Regions from separate parts of the Cytobacillus solani genome, predicted to be linked through region 2. Evidence: riboswitches for the same ligand, from Rfam matches in the RefSeq annotation. Region 2 holds a riboswitch; the other holds the start of a gene.
What was found. A riboswitch is a leader RNA that binds a small molecule or an ion and turns the genes downstream of it on or off. The one in region 2 is predicted to bind glycine.
Positions count from the first base shown of each region.

Region 1 (10,432 bases), 2.3 Mb from region 2:
TTTATCTTTTGAAATTCCATTCTTCTTGTTCATAACGCTCTTTAGCAATTTTATTTACATAAGCAAGCTCTTCTGCTGAAAGCTCATATGGCTCAAGTTCAATATTCAGTCCTTCGGCAAAGCCCTTCTTAAATGCTTCTTTTGCCTGCTCTAACGTAATTCTTTCTTTACTTATTTCATTTATCGCAACTGCTTTATTTTTAAAGGCTTTTTGCATCCGCTCTTTTACTCTATCACTTGGATATTTGAATAAGCTAAACAGCTTATCTTCTTCTATATCAAGCAGAATAGAACCATGCTGCAGAATTACTCCCTTTTGCCTAGTTTGTGCACTTCCGGCCACTTTCCGGCCTTCTACAACTAGCTCATACCAGCTTGGTGCATCAAAGCAAACAGCTGAGCGGGGATTTTTCAATGAATCACGTTCTTCCGCAGTTCTTGGAACGGCAAAGTAAGCATCCATTCCCAAATGGTGAAATCCTTTCAATATTCCCTCAGAAATCACTCGATAAGCCTCAGTAACAGTTTTTGGCATATCAGGATGCTCCTCAGATACAATCACACTATATGTAAGTTCATGCTCATGGAGCACTCCTCTGCCGCCAGTCGGACGACGGACAAAACCAAGTCCATGTGCCTTCACCTGTTCCATATCAATTTCCTTATCTACCTTTTGAAAATAACCAATCGATAGAGTAGCCGGATCCCATCCATAAAAACGGATAACAGGCGGAATTTTCCCTTCGCTATTCCAATCAAGAAGTGCTTCGTCCAATGCCATATTAAAGGAAGGTGACCCTGCACCAGAATCAATAAAACGCCAAACTTCTTTTGTCATTATAAAACCTCTTTTACGATTTGTTTTGCTATGTGTACGTTTTTAGTCTATCAAAATACAATAAAAAAACAAAGGAAGTTGAAGAAAATAGGGAAATAGAAGAAAATTTATCTGAATTCCTTTACTCATATCAAGAAAGACCTATATAATAAAAGATGGTCTAGCTAAGATTGAAAGGAGAAAGACGCATTGAATACCCTTTATTTACTTCTAATTATGTTAGGGGCAATTATTGTCTACTCAGTTATTACATGGTTATATCAGCGAAAAATTGTCAAGACGTTAACAGAAGAACAATTTCGCGAGGGTTATCGTAAAGCCCAATTAATTGATGTCCGAGAACAGAATGAATTTGAAGCAGGACATATTCTCGGCGCCCGAAATATTCCCATGTCTCAATTGAAAGTACGATTGAAAGAGCTTCGTACAGACAAGCCTGTTTATTTATATTGCCAAAGCGGAATGAGAAGTGGAAGAGCAGCACAATTCCTTTACCGCAGAGGCTATAAAGACCTATCTCAACTTCAAGGCGGCTTTAAAAAATGGGGCGGCAAAATAAAAGCGAAAAACTAATAGTGAAATCCTCTAGCCTATTCGCGCAGAGGATTTTTTATGTACAGCGTAACAATTTTTAGTGGTTAGCGTCCTATTTTTTTGCGAAAAACAGATTTTATTTGCAATCTCCCTATTTTATTTGCCAAAAACTGATTTTATTTGCAATTGCCCCTATCTAACAGTTGCAATTATCTTAGATACTTTCAAACTAGCGATTTATAAATTCTATCAGTGAACAAAAATAGACTGGCTCTTATAAAGAACCAGTCTTGTCAGGTTATTGTTTTTGATAGCGCAGGACAGGTTTACGAGCTGCCAAAGTTTCGTCCAGACGCCCAATCACTGTATTATGAGGCGCTTCTTGCACAATTTCTGGATTCTCTTCTGCTTCCTTCGCAATTTGGATCATAGCATCGCAGAATGCATCTAGTGTTTCTTTTGATTCCGTTTCAGTCGGCTCAATCATGATGCATTCTTCCACGTTTAATGGGAAGTAAATGGTTGGCGGATGATAACCGAAGTCTAATAGCCTCTTCGCAATATCAAGTGTTCTTACTCCTAACTTCTTCTGACGCTTTCCACTAAGGACGAATTCATGCTTACAATGTCTATCAAATGGAAGATCATACGATTCTTGCAATCTTCTCATCATATAGTTTGCATTTAATACGGCATATTCAGTCACCGCTTTAAGTCCATCTGGACCCATCGTGCGAATATACGTATATGCACGAACATTTATGCCAAAGTTACCATAATAAGGCTTCACACGGCCAATCGATTGCGGGCGGTCATAATCCAATATAAATTGATCTCCTTGCTTCACAAGCACAGGCTTTGGAAGGAACGGAATTAAATCCGCCTTTACTCCGACAGGACCTGAACCAGGACCGCCGCCGCCATGTGGACCAGTAAATGTTTTATGAAGATTTAAATGCACTAGATCAAATCCCATATCTCCTGGGCGTGCCTTCGACATAACTGCATTTAAGTTGGCTCCGTCATAATAGAGCTTTCCTCCAGCAGCATGAACAATCTCAGCCATCTCAAGAATATCTTCTTCAAAAAGCCCTAAAGTGTTAGGATTTGTCAGCATAAGAGCTGCCGTGTCTTCCCCAACTACCCGGCGGAGATCATCTAAGTCGACTAACCCATTCTCGCCAGATTTAACGGTAATAGTTTCAAAACCAGCAACTGTTGCAGATGCAGGGTTCGTCCCATGCGCAGAGTCAGGAATGAGCACTTTCGTCCGTTTATGATCTCCATTTGCTTCATGGAATGCACGGACCATCATAAGAGCTGTCCATTCGCCATGGGCACCAGCAGCAGGCTGAAGCGTTACTTGGTCCATACCAGTAATCTCAATTAAATGCTCCTGTAAATCGTACATAAGCTCTAATGCTCCTTGAACAGAACTCTCATCCTGCAATGGATGCAAGTGGGCAAATCCAGGGTAACGCGCCACATTCTCATTGATTTTCGGATTATATTTCATTGTACATGATCCAAGCGGATAAAAGCCTGAGTCAACCCCATGGTTCCGATTAGACAGAGCTGTGTAATGACGCATAATATCAAGCTCTGATACTTCAGGAAGCTCGGGCTCCTCTTCTCTTAAATATCCGGCAGGAATTAGTTCGTTTATATCTATTTCCGGAACATCCATTTCCGGGAGGCTATAACCGATGCGGCCAGGCTTCGATATTTCAAAAATGAGTGCTTGATCATCCTTATGCATGGTAATCCCCCATTTCATTTACAAATGTATCAATTTCTTCTTTTGTTCTTAGTTCAGTGACAGCAACTAACATATGATTCTTTAGATCTGAATAATCTCGGCCTAAATCATATCCGCCAATCACGCCTTTTTCCAGAAGCTTTACATTTACTTCTTTAACAGGTTTATTTAATTTCACCACAAATTCATTGAAGGAAGGACCTTCAAACGCAATCTCAAACCCTTTAGCCTTAAATGCTTCCTTCGCATAGTGTGCTTTTTGGATGTTGGAGATAGCCATTTCTTTCACGCCATTTTTTCCAAGAGCTGTCATTGCAACAGATGCAGCCAAAGCATTTAATGCTTGGTTTGAACAAATATTAGATGTTGCTTTATCACGGCGAATATGCTGCTCACGTGCTTGAAGAGTAAGGACAAAACCGCGGCGTCCTTCTTCATCAACTGTTTGACCAACAAGACGACCCGGAACCTTCCTCATCAATTTATTTGTTACAGCGAAATAACCGCAGTGTGGACCACCGAATGCAGTTGGGATACCGAATGGCTGAGCATCACCGGCAACAATATCTGCACCCAATTTCCCTGGAGGTGTTAATGCCCCAAGAGACAGCGGATTGCTTGAAACAACAAACAATGATTTCTGTGCGTGAATGATTTCTTCAAGCTCTTTTAACGGTTCAATACGGCCAAAAAAGTTCGGATACTGAACAATGACCGAGGCGATTTCATCATTGATCATGTCTTTTAAAGCAGCAACATCTGTAATTCCATCCTTGTGCGGAATTTCTATTACTTCAATATATTGGCCCTTTGCATAGGTTTTCACCACTTCTTTTGCTTCTGGATGAACAGCGCTTGAAATGAGCACTTTTTTGCGGCGTGTTTGCCCTGCACTAAGCATCGCTGCTTCAGCCAAAGCCGTTCCTCCATCGTACATAGAAGAGTTCGCTACATCCATCCCCGTTAATTCGCAGATCATGGACTGGAATTCAAAAATTGCTTGCAGCTCTCCCTGTGAAATTTCAGGCTGATATGGCGTATAAGCTGTGTAAAATTCAGAACGTGATAACACATGGTCGACAATCACTGGCATATAGTGATCATAGACACCTGCACCTAGAAAGGATGTATGGCTTCTTAAATCGGCATTTTTTTGTGCCATTTGTGTAAGTTCTTTCATTAATGCCGTTTCTGTTTTCTTCGGTTTAATGTTATATTCCCCTTTAAATCTTACACGTTCAGGAATATCACTGAATAATTCATCAATTGAGTTGACTCCGATTGTTTCGAGCATTTCTTGCTTATCAGTCTCTGTCATCGGTAAGTAGCGATGTTTCATTGTTAGATCTCCTCTCCTACTTTTTCTCTCTTTTATAGAAAGGCGTAGCCGCCACAACAGCTTTCAAGCGTTTTCCGCGTATTTCAACTTCTACTTCAGAACCAATATCTGTATGTTCTGGTTTTAATAGAGCGAGGCCAATGTTTTTCTTTAATGTAGGTGATTGTGTACCTGTAGTCACTTCGCCAATTTGTTCATCGCCTTTATATACAGGATAGCCGTGACGAGGAATCCCGCGGTCAATCATTTCAATCCCTGCTAATTTTCTTGGTAAACCCTTCTCTTTTTGAGCGGCAAGTGCTTCTTTTCCAATAAAATCTGCTTCTTTTTGTACTTTAACCGCGAAGCCAATTCCTGCTTCAAGAGGAGAAATTTCTGGTGATAATTCTTGCCCATATAGAGCAAGATTGGCTTCGAAGCGCAATGTATCACGAGCTCCTAAACCACAAGGGAGAACTCCTTCATCCTTACCAGCTTCTAAAATATCTTTCCAGATTGCCACAACGTCTTTAGCATCGCAATATATTTCAAAGCCGTCCTCACCTGTATAGCCAGTTCTAGAAACAAGTGCTTTCTTTCCATTTAAATCTACATTCTCCTGAAATTTAAAGAAACCAATATCAGCTAAATTTATGTCTCCTGTAAGCTTTTGCAGTATTTCCTCAGCCAATGGGCCTTGGATTGCCACCTGAGCCGTTTCATCTGAAAGATTTTTTAGCTCCACATTGCCTTCAAGATGCTCTTCTAGCCATTTATAATCTTTTTCAATATTTGATGCGTTCACAACAAGTAAATAGTGATTATCTTCTAATTTGTAAACGAGCAAATCATCAACAGTTCCGCCATTTTCATAACACATAGCTGTATACTGGGCTGCTGAGTTTTTTAATTTTGAGATGTCATTCGTCATCATTTTTTGAAGGTATGAAAGGCTGTCAGAACCCTTTACTTCAATTTCACCCATATGGGATACATCAAACAAACCAGCTTTTGTTCTTACTGCTTCATGCTCTTCTTTGATGCTTGAAAACTGAACAGGCAGATCCCAGCCTCCAAAGTCGATTGTCTTTGCACCATAGTCTTTGTAAACATCAAATAATGGTGTTCGTTTTAACTGTGACATTTACTCGTCCCCCTTTAATCCTTTTGAAAGGTTTGAAAAAATTTACCTTACATCCATAAAAAAAGACAGAGAATCCCCTCGTATCGTGAGAAGATCTCTGTCCTTGCACCTGAAAGTTTACCGTTTACGGTTTTCCCCTTTGGTGGCTCATTTATCGAGAAAAGCGCAAGCACCTGGTCACCCTCAGGATGGCTTGTGACCTCGAGGGTTAGGCGCTGGAGCTAGACAATAAAAATGAGCTCTCTCCAGAGCTACGTCCAACAAGGGTTCTTTTGCCTGAGAGATTCACAATAAATATTGCTTGCTCCTTCGGCGCTACAAATGTAGTCTCTCCCCTTGCCTTCATCCGCATTTATAAAATTTTCCCAATTGGTTCATACTAAACGCAAATACCAACTGAACGATTACGGAAAATAAAAGTAAACAATATTATTTCGATTAACTAAGTAAAGTGGCAAATTTCAAAACTTTCAAAGCTAATTTTATCCTACCATTAGAACCACTTTTGAGCAATGGGGAATTATTTTTCTCTTTTTAAGGAGTTGGATTAGATGACAGTGCAAATAAATTTTGATTCTTCATGGCAAAATGAGTTTTTACATAGAATTGAAGAGGACGGACCATGGGGAAGCTGGGAGCTTTATAAACTAGCCTTAGAAGTAGAAAATCATACAATCATTCCTGAATTTGAAGGACTTCAGGCACCCAAGCATCTATCAAGCCTTATTCCTTTGCCACATCAACTGGAAGTGGCTAAACAGGTAGTAGAAAATATGAATGGAAAAGCGATTCTTGCTGATGAAGTTGGATTGGGAAAAACGATAGAAGCTGGCTTGATCTTAAAAGAATATATGATTAGAGGACTAGTGAAAAAGGTGCTCATCCTTGTTCCTGCTTCTCTTGTCACACAGTGGGCCATCGAATTAAATTCAAAGTTTTTCATCCCTGCGATTGCACAGCGGAAAAGCTATGTATGGGAACAATGTGATGTGGTCGTATCTTCGATTGATACAGCTAAGCGAAATCCCCATAAGGATATTATCTATAGTCAAGACTATGATTTAGTCATAATCGATGAAGCTCACAAACTGAAAAACAATAAGACAAAAAACTATGAGTTTGTTCAAAACTTAAAAAAGAAATTCTGCCTGCTTCTGACCGCTACACCTATTCAGAATCGAATCAGTGAAATCTTTAACTTAGTTTCCCTATTAAAGCCTGGTCATTTAGGCAATGAAGCTGATTTCTATGAAAAATATCAAAAGGATTCACGATCACTGGATGATAATGAATATTTAAAAGAGCTTGTCAATAAAGTGATGATTCGAAACCGAAGAGCAGATACAGGGATTGAATGGACGAAACGAAATGTGGAAACATTGCCAATTGAATTTTCAAAGGAAGAAAGAGAGCTATATGAAGCAGTTACAAACCTTCGTGGAGATGGGAACTGGATGAGCTCAAGGCAATTTTCTGTTATGACCCTTCAACGGGAAGCATGCAGCAGCAGAGAGGCAGTTTTTTTCACATTAAGAAATATGCTCCAGAAAAAAGAAGAGCCTACAAAAGAATATCAGGATAAAATTCAATATTTAATCACGAAGGTAGAAGCAGTTCAAAAGAATGCAAAAGCAGAAAAGGCACTGGAATTAATTAAGCAAATAAATGATAAAGTTATTATTTTTACTGAATATCGAGCCACACAAATGTATTTACAATGGTTTCTTAAGCAGCACGGAATTACATCAGTCCCTTTTAGAGGCGGATTCAAGCGTGGAAAAAAAGATTGGATGAGAGAGCTATTTCAAAAAAACGCTCAAGTTCTTATCGCTACGGAAGCGGGAGGAGAAGGCATTAACCTTCAATTTTGCAATCATATTATTAATTTCGATTTGCCATGGAATCCTATGCGGCTAGAACAAAGAATTGGGCGGATCCACCGGCTTGGACAGGAGAAAGATGTAAACATTTACAACTTCGCCATAAAGGATACAGTGGAGGAACATGTTCTGAAGCTATTGTATGAAAAAATACATCTTTTTGAAAAAGTAATTGGTGACTTAGATGATATTCTAACAAAGCTTGACTTCGGAAATATCGATGACCATCTTATCGACATTTTTGGCAAGTCTTCTTCAGAAGGTGAAATGAGAATAAAAATGGACAATTTAACTTCGATGATTCAATTTGCAGAAGAGATGAAAGCGGGTGAACAGCGTGCAGCAACAGGAAATTCAGCATTTTCTTGAAAGGTATTTTCATGCAAACAACTGTGAGATGATTGAGTCGGGACCTGGCTATCTAACTGTACAATTAACAATTGAGCTAGACAAACAGCTAATGAATCGACCATTCTACTGGCATTATCTAGAAAAAACAGGTGGCATTCCGAATCCGATGCAGCTGACTATGATCACAAATCCTGAAGCTGCCCCAAAAGCATTAAAAGGGGAAACGATCCACTTTGGCTCTCCACGGCTGCATCAAATTTTCGAATCTACGAAGAAGCTCGCAGGCTATATTCGTTTATATGAAAAACATAAAAATACATTTGGGCAGCAAACCCCTTTACGTCCATGGCTTGGGATGAACGTTCGTATCTCCTACCAATGTGATCGCAAAAGAGATGTATTCAGGTCGATCGGATTACAATTAATCAATGGACAAATGGTGGAGCGTTTTCATGACAAGCTTTTGGAACTAGAGCTCACGCCTAAAATTCCTGACTACTCCTTTACCTTATCCCCTTTAATCATGCCCAAAAGCGGAATGATTAGGATTCAGCATTTTTTACAAAATGAAATAGAAAAAGAGGATCACACATGGGCAGAAGAAGCGACAGCACGCTGGGAGAAGGATTTGAATTTGCTTGAACATTTTTATAAAGAAATGGAAGAAAAGGAAGAAAGCTATGAAATTGAAAAAACAGCTTTAAAGGAGCAATATGAACCAAGAATAAATATATCGATCATTAATGGCGGGTTATTTTATTTGACAGAAAATGCATTCCAGCGTTCAATTGTGAGTTAAAAAGAAACCGGCCACGATCGGCCGGTTTCTTTTCTAATTATTTTCTTTTGAACAAAGCATAAAGGGCATATGGAATAATTCCAAACCATTTCAATAAAAAAGGCTCTTTTGTATTCTTTTTTTCTATCCGGTATTTTTTCCGTTCATCCTTTGGCTGATCGATATATTTGACTACTGTCTGCGTAATGTATTTTACATAATCATTTGATTTCATTGCCATACACCTGCACTTAGCTGATTTCTATTAAATAAATCCAGACTACACGTCCAAGTATGCCCCTTTATTGCAAATTTAAACAGGCGACAATTTCTTTTACCACCTCACTGATTCCTTTTCCAGTCGTATTAATTATATTATCTGCAGCCTGTTTGTATATTGGCAGCCTTTCTTTATAAAGTGTTCCTATCCTTTCTAGTTTATCCCCTCTAAGCAATGGTCTTGTTTCGTCTCGTTCAAGTCGTTTTGCGATTTCCTCTTCACTCGCAAATAGGAAAATCACGATTCCTTGTTCTTTTAATAACTTCCTATTTTCATTCTTGCAGACAATACCTCCACCTGTTGTAATAATTGTATCTTCTACAGGCAGTTCTCCTAATATTCTAGTCTCACATGCCCGAAAATACGCCTCCCCTTGCCGCTCGAATATTTCACTGATTGTAAGTGCTTCTTTCTTTTCGATTTCTTCATCTGTATCAAAAACCGGCATCTTCAAGTATTCACCCAGTGCTTTTCCAATCGTCGTTTTTCCTGCCCCCATAAATCCAGTCAAATAGATTGATTTCATTCACAAATCCCCACTCAATTTTTTTCATTCCATTTTATCATTTTCTGAAGATCTTTGTCATAGTAACCGGTTCCTTCAATTTCTGGAAGATCCTTTATTTTTAACATAAATGTCACCCGATATAGGCTGTCTGTTACTTTTATGGTATGATAATTCACTTCCCCTGCTGTGAACGAATATACTCCTGATACCTCCCCACTTTCTTCCTCTAAAAATCGTTCTTCCGTCCATTTCACCGCACTTAAATAATAATATTCCTGTTTTAACATCGTTACTGATTCATTATTCATTTTTCTCTCAGACACATATAATTCAAGCTGAATGGAGAGCACAACGAAAGCTAGGAGAATCACACAAAAAGTTAGCGGATAAGAAAAACCTTTTTCATTCCGGATCATCGTCTGCCTCCAAATCGAGAAATGAAATGAAGGAGGCAGCATGCTGTTGCTGGAATAAATCATTTACAGTCAACCGGAAGCCGTCTTTTAACTCTTCGAAACAGACTGTTTCCACTTGCTGAAAGACAATTTCATGACCCTTTTCATCTACTCTTCGCCTAATATTTGACCCATGCTTATCAAACTGGATACTTTGTCCATCCTTCCATAAAATAATCCTGTCATTAAATACATACATCTCATCAGATAGCCGAACTTCCTTTTTCAATTGCTGCACAAAAACATGCCATTCCATTATTTTATTTCTTGCTTCAAACTGTTCATTTTGGAAAAGGTACTTAAAGCTAAGAGGAATAAAGGACACAATTAAGAGAAAAATGGAGAATGCATAAAGCATTTCTACCATCGTAAAGCCTTTATCATTAAAATGTTTCACACTTTTTATAGGGCTGTTGAAGAAGATCTTCATATTTAATGCATACCTCCATATTAGCGGTTTCCCCATTTCCATTTTGAAAGATCTCATATACAGTTTGATTAACAACAATTGTTTCAGTGGCTGGATATACCGCTTTCTTCTTCGCATCTATTAAACTTTCGTATAAAATCTTAGCAGCAAAGAATTC
Region 1 covers NZ_CP041305.1:3,440,735-3,451,166, reverse strand. The annotation lists gene lipM (lipoate--protein ligase family protein) at 2-838, opposite strand; gene FI644_RS17250 (rhodanese-like domain-containing protein) at 1,028-1,411, shown strand; gene gcvPB (aminomethyl-transferring glycine dehydrogenase subunit GcvPB) at 1,671-3,131, opposite strand; gene gcvPA (aminomethyl-transferring glycine dehydrogenase subunit GcvPA) at 3,124-4,470, opposite strand; gene gcvT (glycine cleavage system aminomethyltransferase GcvT) at 4,487-5,593, opposite strand; glycine riboswitch at 5,689-5,844, opposite strand; glycine riboswitch at 5,848-5,939, opposite strand; gene FI644_RS17230 (DEAD/DEAH box helicase) at 6,145-7,842, shown strand; gene FI644_RS17225 (YqhG family protein) at 7,811-8,623, shown strand; gene FI644_RS17220 (YqzE family protein) at 8,661-8,837, opposite strand; gene FI644_RS17215 (shikimate kinase) at 8,905-9,408, opposite strand; gene comGG (competence type IV pilus minor pilin ComGG) at 9,423-9,806, opposite strand; gene comGF (competence type IV pilus minor pilin ComGF) at 9,793-10,275, opposite strand; gene FI644_RS17200 (hypothetical protein) at 10,229-10,432, opposite strand, start outside.
Region 1: another riboswitch for glycine. It lies ahead of gcvT (glycine cleavage system aminomethyltransferase GcvT); the one in region 2 lies ahead of FI644_RS05895 (FbpB family small basic protein).

Region 2 (10,432 bases):
AAACCAGTTCATAGATTTAGTAAAAGCAAGTGGGGAAGATAATCATGCCAAATTGGTTGCGGCTTATTTTCTGAAGCAGGGGGTGGAAGCTCATTATGTAAATCCAAAGGATGCTGGTCTATTTGTCAGTGCAGATCCAGGGAATGCCCAAGTCCTTCCAGAATCTTATGAATTGCTTTATTCTCTTCGCGAACGTTCAGGCATCTTAATTTTTCCTGGTTTTTTCGGATATAGCAAAGAAGGGGATGTGTATACTTTCTCTCGCAGCGGTTCGGATGTGACAGGTTCTATTCTTGCTAATGGACTTAAAGCAGACCTATATGAAAATTTTACTGATGTAGATGCTGTTTATTCGGTTAATCCATCCATCGTTAGCCGACCAAGAGAGGTTAAGGAGTTAACCTACCGAGAAATGCGTGAGCTTTCCTATGCTGGATTTTCGGTACTTCATGATGAGGCGCTTGTTCCAGCATTTAAGGCCGGCATTCCAGTTCAAATTAAAAATACAAATAATCCGTCTGCGCCAGGGACAAGGATTGTTTCTGAACGGGATAATACCAATGGACCTGTCGTTGGCATTGCAAGTGACCAGGGATTTTGCAGCATTTATGTCAGTAAATATTTAATGAATAGGGAAGTTGGATTTGGAAGAAAGCTATTAGCTATATTAGAAAGCTTTGGATTATCGTATGAGCATATCCCTTCAGGCATTGATGATATTTCCATTATTTTAAGGGAAAATCAATTCAAACCATTGATGGAAAAGGAAATAAAAGAACGGATTGAAACAGAGCTTCGTACTGACGAAGTTGTAATCGAGCGTGGGCTTGCTTTAATCATGGTTGTTGGTGAAGGGATGCGCCACAATATCGGGACAACGGCAAGAGCTTCAAAAGCATTAGCAAATGCAAACGTTAATATCGAAATGATTAATCAGGGTTCATCTGAGGTCAGCATGATGTTTGGAGTAAAGGAAATTGATGAAAAACGAGCGGTCCGGGCACTTTATGAGGAGTTTTTTGCGGCTGTGACGGTATAAGTTTGGTGCATGTTTGTTGATGTGATTCATTTGAACAAACAAGAAAGAGAACCCTGACTAAATGCTGGAATCATTAAGCGCCGGAATTGAAAATACAAATAATCCCTAAGCAAAAAGCTCAGGATTATTTGTATTGTATTTTTTTCAATAAATCAATTATCGATGAAATTTCTTCATAATAATAGCTTTAAAATGTCCAGACGATATCCATTTTGCATAGATTGAAAGAATTATGAACATTAAACTACCAGCAAAAAGCCATATCTTTGGCTTAAATTCCCCACCCATCATCGAGAATAAGTAGAAATTACCTAAATCCCCTCCAAAATTAAGTGCATAATAAACGATAGGCACCATATATGAGACTGCTATGTTTCTAAAAATTGAAGCAGTAAATAATCCAATTGAACCTAAAAACATCGCAGTTACTACTGCTCCCAAATAAAGAGGCAAAGTCATATCAGAAGCACTAACCTTCATAAATAATGAAAAAATACTAATTAGCATAATTAACGTTAAGATAGAATAGGCAATGCGTATCAGATAAACAACAGTATTACTTATATACTTTGAGGATGTAATCTCGTCAATAGTAGAATCTTGTTCAGGCTGAAATATCGGCGTAAGCAACAGGATACCAGTCAATGAAATAAAAATCTCAAGAGGAACGGCTGCTGCTCTATTATCTAAACTCGATATTCCAAATAACACTGGAGTTAGGAGCAGCAATAAGATACATAACAGAAAATGCGGAAGAAAATTATGCCGCAGATTTACTTTTGCTATTTGCCATAATTGCAAACGTTTTTTTGATAAGTGATTTAAATTTTCCATTTAATCTTCCTCTCCTTTTCTGCTCGTAAATAAGTATTGTTGCTGCAACTAAAATCAAAGCTAACACTATAAAAAATATTCGGTTTACGATAAGACTGTTAAAATGATCATTAAAAGCCTGTGTATATTGCAATGAATTGTGGCGAGGAGATAGACGGAAAAGGGAATAACCGCTAATGATTTCAGCCTTTCCTGTGTTGATGTCAATAAACCACCATAAGCCTTGAACGGCAACTCCAATTGCTGTATTTGTCAGTTCTGTAAAGAACATTCCTACTGCTGCAGAAATCATTACTGACGGTAAAATCCAGCCCAAATCATATTTAAGAGGAGCAAGATAATCGAGCTTCATCCCGTCATAAAATGACCATGCGGACATATTAGAAATATACGAGATGATGATGACTGAAATCATAATTGCCGTAATAATGGAGATATATCGTGTTAGGATTATTTTTACAGATGATGTTTTTCGTGTATAAATTAGCTCATGGATACCGTTGCGTTTATCCTTTAAGCTGATAGTTATAGCGAGAAAAACAGGAAGAATCGAAAGCACGGTAACAAGATAATCACTGAATAAACGGGCATATGCTCCTGAAAAATGGTCCTTGTCTTTTATCATAAAATAACTATCAATCGCTTCTTTATAAGTAATCGGGACTTTGCCAAAATTAAGTAGCATAGTTTTGGAATAGTTCGAGCCACCACCAATAAGCTTGTCCACCTGCTTCATATATGATTTGAATTTTTCATAAGTCAGTTCATCCTTCACTAAAAGTACCGTATCACTGTCGTTGTTCGGAATAGGCATTGTAATCATGACTTCTCCGTCATCACTTGCAAGCCCTTTGCCGTTTTCAAAAATTAGTCTGTCACCATTATGTGTAGTGGCATTAACTGAATTTACAAGCTCCTCCAAAGAAATTTCTGTAATCATAGACAGAATTTCCGCCACCTGCTGCTGCTCTTTAGTGCTTAGCTTCACATTTTTATAAAAGCCAATCGGATAGGCTGTATAGCTGTTGGCCTTGTATTCTCTGTATAATGATGTAATCGCTGCGGGCATAATGATTTCGGGGATTTCCTTTGTCTGCATTCCGTAGCTCTGTCCAGAAAAAGGCATTTCAATTTCTCTGTCACTGAAATCAAGTACATCTTGTGAAAGGGCCATTAAAAGCATTGCTGCAATTAATATAAGAAAGGTAATGGAAAAAATAACTTTCTTAGACTCCCGAAGAAATAGAGTGAACATTACCTCTCACCCCCAACACTTTCAAAGGTTGCTCCATTATGATAGAGGTAAAGCATATATGCATCCTCCATATTCGGCTCGCACTCCACTGCACCTGAAACAGGGGAGTCCGATAAAAAGCGTATATGTGTCTGATTTCCCAGCGTAAGCATACTTGTTATGCTGTATTCCTTTTTCAACTTTGGCAGTTCCGATTTATTAGCTATTTTTGTAAATACTTTACCTGTTGCTGTTGTTAAAAGTGCGTCAACCGTTCCGTGATAAAGCAGTCTGCCATTATTTAAAATTGCAATATTCTCACAGGTTGCTTCAATATCACCTACGATGTGTGTGGAAAGAATGACGATTCTATTTTCTGCAACCTCACTGAGTAGATTCCGGAAGTGTATCCGTTCTTCAGGATCGAGCCCTGCGGTAGGCTCATCAACAATCAATACTTTTGGATCATGCAACAGTGCCTGTGCAATACCGAGTCTGCGTTTCATTCCACCAGAAAGAGCTTTTACCTTTTTGTTTACATGTTCGGTTAGATTTACCTGATTAAGTAAAATTTCCGTACGCTTTTTTCGTTCCTTTCTATTCATTCCTGAGAGTACACCTAAATAATCCATTGCCTCCCTAACGCTCATGCTCGGATAAATCGAAAACTCCTGCGGTAAATAGCCAATAATCTTACGTATTTCCTTTGCATTTTCAATTGCTACACCGCAGACTGTAATTTCACCGTCTTTCTTATGAATTAAGGTGGCAAGCGTCTTCATCAAAGTTGTTTTTCCTGCACCATTTCTTCCAAGTAAGCCAAACATTCCTTTTTCAATCTTTAAATTTATATCGAATAGCGCTTGTTTATTACCATAAAACTTGTTTAAATTTTGGATGATAATTGTGTTTTTACTCATATGAAAAACTCCTTTCAACGTTAAATTCCATTCTTACAAAAGCTATCGTAAAGTATAAATTTCAACTTTTTATCTATTAAAGAAAAAAACTCCTGTCTTCAAAATGCGACAGAAGTTTCTTGAATTCATTTTATTCAGTTAAAAGACGGCCTTCACTGTTGCTCCATTTGAGTTATTTGATAGCTTCATATAACCACCGTGCTTTTCACATAAAATTTTGCAAATATTAAGCCCCATACCAAAATGCGAGGTATTTGCATTAGTTTCAGATTGGTAAAAAGGTTTAGTTGCGTTATTCAAATCCTTCTTGCTAAATCCGTTTCCATCATCGGACACAGTTATTGAAAATGCCTCATTACTGGAAAGTTCAATGCTGATTTTGTTTTTAGCGTATCGAACGGCGTTAGAAAGTATATTTTCATAAACTTGCATAACGACAGATATATCTACTTTCAAAGCAGCTGTAGTTAAAGATTGATCATTGAATTTCAAACATTTATCCGCACGCAAAATTTCACCGCTTTCTTTCAGACGACTTATCAGATCGTTAGCAGTAATTGCTGTTTTTTGTATATCGATATCTTCTAACTTTTGCAGATTGCTCATTGTATCCACAAAAGTCTCGAGTCGTGTAATATGTGTTTTCATGGTATGAAGGATAGAGACTATTTTCTTTGTAGTCATTTCTCCGTCTGGTACATATTTGAGCAACATATCACTTTGCCCCTTTAATACGGTTAGTGGAGTCCGTAAATCGTGGGAAAATGCCGCATTAAGCCGTTTGCGCTCGTCCATCTGCCTCCACATTTCCAAATTATTTTCTTTTAAAGCAAGACGCATTTTTTCAAATGTCGAGCAAAGCTTTCCCATTTCGTCATTCTTACTATATTCTACTGTGAAATCTAAATTATTATTTGCAATCTTAGCGGCAGCAAGATCAAGAATTCCAAGCGGTTTTTTCAGTTTGCGTTTATAAAACAATATTCCTGCTGTAATGATACAGATTAAAAACCATATTGGAACAAGAAAAAAATTAAAAAAACTAAGAAGGTTGTAGATAAATTCATCTTGAGAAGAAAAAAAGGAGTGTAAATTGTCAGTATAAAAATAAACCTTATCGTTGAATTTCGGATTTCCTTGAACAACAATTTGCCCTTCAACCCTAATTTCATCTTCAAATTGCTCTTTATATTTATTAATAATTGAGCTTTGCCAGTACTGACACAATCCTGATGAGGTAAGTGAGAACAAAAATGCTATCATGAGGAAAACGAATGTATAAATTATAAAAGAAGTTTTAAGAGACATATTGTTAAACATATTCTTTATTTTACCCATTTATATCCTACTCCCCAAACCGTTTCAATATATGGTTTCATTCCAGCAGAATTGAATTTTGTTCGTATACGGCGTATATGTTCCGCTATGACAGCACTGTCCCCCTTGCCGTCCGTGCCCCACACTCTCTCATAAATACGTTCCTTGTCAAAAACCTGTCCTGAATGTTGCGAGAGTAATTCGATTATGTCGAATTCTTTTTTCGCAAAGCACTGCGGCTCATTTTTGAAAAATAAACATCTGGCAGAATAATCAATCGCAAGGTCACTGTCAAATTTAATTTTTGGCGACCTTTTTTGCCGACGCTCACGCCGAAGATGTGCAGCTACTCTAGCCCCAAGCTCATCAATGGAGAACGGTTTTACGATATAATCGTCACCACCAATGCCGAAGCCTTTTATTTTGTCGCTCTCCTCAATTCTGGCGGTAAGAAATAAAATTGGGCAGGTCACGTAATTCCGAATTTGAATGCAAACCTTTATCCCGTCTATGCCAGGCATATTTATATCAAGCAATATAATATCAGGCTGCTTCTCTGCCTTCTTTATCGCTTCTTTTCCTCCCGTTGCAGTAAGTACATCATAACCATTTAATTCGAAGTAATCACTCAGCATAAGTACAATATCAATTTCATCATCAACGATTAGAATTTTGTATTTCATGATATACACCTCATATTTGTAACATATCATCTGTTTTTCAATTTTTTATCAACATATATTAAGTGTAGAATTTTGGTTGATTTAAACCCGATATATTCATTTGAACCGATTGTTCCATACCCAGTTGCCCTATAGCGTACTGAATAATGGATTGGTAATAAAAAAATTAAGGATTCGTTCAATTGAAGGAAAGATATTGGCTGGTTAACTTGTAAAAAGTCTTTCATCAAGGATATGAAAGCCCGCTCTCGGTGGGATAGTTTGTAAAAAGTCCTTCATCAATTGAATGAAAGCCTGTTCTCAGTCGATCATCACAGTAAATAAAGAATAATTTTTATAGATTAGTATAAATTACCACTTTCGCATCTATTTTAATTAAGAATATCATTATTATATTGTAAAATGTTTATTCGATTTCTAATTCTAAATGATAGGCGTGTACAGCTATCATGCTTAATACATAATAAAAAATAGCATGTGAAATTCTTTGTGAATTCACATGCTATATATGTGTTCTTATATTAGTTTCTCAAATTTCACTCGTTTGTTTAATGCATACATTAATGGAATTCCTACGGCCATGACAACAAACTCACCAATGGCAGTTGTGACCCATGTAAATCCGAATGGCAACCCGAATGCGAGGTTAAGTTCAAGAGCGATGATCCACATCATACACGTAAAGACGACTGTGTTTACAGCCATTCGAACCCAGATGTTCTTAATATAACGACAGCAAACAATTGTGATTAGCAATGAAATCAACGAATGTCCGACACCGAAAATAAGATCATATGCTTTCATTGGTGAAAATAACAGATTGGTTAAAAATACACCTAGAATCATTCCATAAATATATTTTTTATTGAAGACAACTAGATGATTGAACATTTCGGATACCCGAAATTGGATAGCAGTAAACCCAAAGGGCTGGATGAGCATAGAAACAGCAATATATAAAGCTGCTAATATTCCATTACCAACAAGTGTTTTTACATTCATATTCTATTCTCTCCTTAGTTTTTTTCCGTGGGAGGTTCTCGAACCACGTGAGCATTGCTCAAAGATTAAATTTTATAGCAGAGGAACTTATTTGTCAATTTACTAAATTAGTAGGATTTTTACCATAGTCCTACAAATGGCCCTTTCGCTTGACATTCCAGTAAATAAGTATTATTTTAAATATAATGAAAATTCAATATGAGCGGATGACTATTGTGGGAGAGTGCATTATGATAGGCCACCGAAGGGGCAAGTTCCGAAAAGACCCTTGGAACAAATCTCTCAGGTAGAAGAACCACAATTAGGACGCATCTCTGGAGAGCTCGTATACATTCGTACGGCACCAAAGGGGACCCATTATTGGGATGAAACTCTCAGGTATAAAGGACAGAGAAGGGTAGAAATTACTACACCTTTTCTGTCCTTTTTTATAGGAAAAGCGTTTAGTAATTAAATGAATTTTCCTAACGAATGCAGCATGAGGGAGGAGATGTAGAAATGACTAGAAAAAGAATGACGTTATCCAATCTGATTAGAAATAATAAAGAAGAGCTTTTAAGAGACCGTGAACAGCTTGAGAAAATTGAAAAACGGATTGATGACAAATATCTGGAAAGAAAAAAGGAAGCTAAAGCGATATAGGAATTTCCTAAATCCATTCAATATAAAGTGAAACTTTCATCAGTGTGGTCCTACTGCTTGTTTATCTGCTTCAAATTTGCTCTAATGAAAAATAATTTTATTGACAATAGAACGGTGGTTTGATTACAATTAAGGTAATAAATCAAATAGTAACTCCTAAAGGGGAGTAGCTTTTACAGCAAAGTCGTCATTTCAGAGTGTTAAGCTCTCGGCTTTGGTGGCAACATATTCGTTGTTAGCAAGACCTTTACCAATTTCGGTAAAGGTCTTTATTGTTTTTGAAGCCTTTACCACTGTGGTAAAGGCTTTTTCTATTTTTTGAAGAAGCCTCTTCCACTTACTCATTTGATTCAATAAATATTTGGAAGGATGATGATTACATGGAACTAGCAATTTTACTAGAATACGGTGGAGTTTTGTTATTATTAATTGCGCTGGAGGGGCTTTTGGCAGCAGATAATGCATTGGTTTTAGCGATTATGGTTAAACACCTGCCGGAAGCGGAAAGAAGGAAAGCATTATTCTATGGACTTGCTGGAGCCTTTGTTTTTCGATTTGGTTCTCTATTTGCTATTTCATTCCTCGTTGATGTTTGGCAGGTTCAAGCGATCGGGGCACTTTACTTGTTGTTTATTGCCATTAATCATATTTATAGAAAATTGATAATGAAAAAAGGAGAAGAACAGGCGGAGATTGTGAAGGGGAAGAAAAAAGCAGGTTTTTGGATGACTGTTTTTAAGGTGGAATTAGCGGATATTGCCTTTGCAGTTGACTCCATACTAGCTGCGGTCGCATTAGCTATTGCTCTTCCAGATTCAGGGCTGCCGAATATAGGCGGACTAGATGGCGGAAAGTTTCTAGTCATCTTCGCCGGAGGTTTCATCGGGTTAATTATTATGCGCTACGCTGCTAACTTTTTTGTTAAATTACTTCATGCAAGACCAGGCTTGGAAATTGCTGCTTTCCTTATCGTCGGATGGGTAGGGGTGAAATTATCGGTTTATACACTTTCACATCCTGCATTATCTGTGCTGCCGGAAGGCTTCGCTAAGTCGCCAGAATGGAAAATTACCTTCTATGCAGTATTAATCTTGATCGCGATTGGCGGCTGGTTCTTATCAAAGAAGAAAAAAGAAACATCAGTTGAAGAATGAACCAGTTTTACAATGTTGCCTCTGATATTCACAGCCTAGGAAAAACCGGAAAATGGTATAATCAACTTATATAAAAATACCTTTTTCGGTTTTTTTCGTTAAGGAGATAGATAGGCAGGGGAAATACATGCAGGCACTAAAAGCATTATTGTCTTATATGAAGCCCTATTGGCTGTTTGCTATATTAGGGCCATTTTTTATGTTTGTGGAAGTGGCAATGGATTTAATTCAGCCGACATTGATGCAGCATATTATTGATGATGGAATTGCCAATAATAACACTGGTTATACAGTGAAAATGGGCCTTTTTATGGTAGGTGCAGCAATCATTGGGCTTGCAGGCGGATTGGGGTGCTCAGTATATAGCACGCGGACTGCCGTTCATTTTGCAACTGATATGAGAAAGGATGTATTTCAAAGGATTGAGCGATTTTCAAGCAGAAATATTGATGCCTTTGGAACAGGAAAGCTAATCACCATTGTCACAAATGATATTTCCTCTCTGCAAAGAGCGGTTATGATGACGCTGAAAATTTTTGTTAGGGGTCCACTTCTTTTTATCGGAAGTATTATTATTGTTTTTTTCACAGCCCGGGAGCTATTTCCGATTCTAGCAGCTATTGTCCCGATACTCATCCTCGTTATTATTCTTTTTACGAAGAAGTCAGGTGCTTTATTTAAAAAGGTTCAGGAAGCCATTGATAAAGTGAATACGAGATTACAAGAGAACCTAGCCGGCATGAGAGTGGTAAAAGCATTTGGCAGGCAGGCTTTCGAGAAGCAGAAGTTTGCCAATGCGAATAATGAGCTGACAAGGGTGAATATTTCTGCGGAGCAGTTAATTGCTTTGTTAATGCCGATTTTGCTCTTTTTAGTCAATATAGGAATTATTGCAGCCCTTTGGATGGGTGTAATTAAAGTGGATAATGGTTCTATCCAGGTGGGTGTCATTCTCGCATTTATAAACTATTTAAATATTATTTTGAATGGCTTAATGTCAAGCAGTAATGTGCTCATGCAAATTACGAGAGCCTTTCCTTCTGCAGAAAGGGTACAAGATGTGCTTGGCATGGAATTAGACATTGAAGAGCCAAGTGATCCGTATGCTCCTGAAAAAATTGCCGGAGATGTCGAGTTCCGTCATGTGAGTTACAGCTATAGCAAAAATGGAGAATACGTATTAAAGAACATTTCCTTCCAGGTGAGGAATGGACAAACATTGGGCATTATCGGATCAACTGGAAGCGGAAAATCCACACTGACAAAGCTTATTCCAAGGCTTTATGATGTGGACAAAGGCGATGTTCTGATTGATGGAAAGGATATTAAAACATATAAGCTGAAGACTCTTCGTGAGGCAATCGGTGTTGTTTCGCAAAAAGCGATTTTATTTTCCGGAAGTATTGAAGAGAATTTACTTTATGGAAAGGAGCATGCAACACCAGAAGAATTAAATCAAGCATCGGAGAATGCCTGTGCGAGTGAGTTTATAAAAAAATTTGATGATGGGTATAATCATCCATTAACACAAGGCGCAATGAATCTTTCTGGCGGGCAAAAACAAAGACTCTCCCTTGCAAGGGCATTTATTAGGAAGCCATCTATTT
Region 2 covers NZ_CP041305.1:1,158,251-1,168,682, reverse strand. The annotation lists gene FI644_RS05930 (aspartate kinase) at 1-1,039, shown strand, start outside; gene FI644_RS05925 (hypothetical protein) at 1,196-1,873, opposite strand; gene FI644_RS05920 (hypothetical protein) at 1,800-3,128, opposite strand; gene FI644_RS05915 (ABC transporter ATP-binding protein) at 3,128-4,027, opposite strand; gene FI644_RS05910 (HAMP domain-containing sensor histidine kinase) at 4,166-5,365, opposite strand; gene FI644_RS05905 (response regulator transcription factor) at 5,353-6,027, opposite strand; gene FI644_RS05900 (QueT transporter family protein) at 6,544-7,029, opposite strand; PreQ1 riboswitch class I at 7,038-7,082, opposite strand; glycine riboswitch at 7,236-7,337, shown strand; gene FI644_RS05895 (FbpB family small basic protein) at 7,528-7,671, shown strand; gene FI644_RS05890 (TerC family protein) at 8,052-8,825, shown strand; gene FI644_RS05885 (ABC transporter ATP-binding protein) at 8,953-10,432, shown strand, end outside.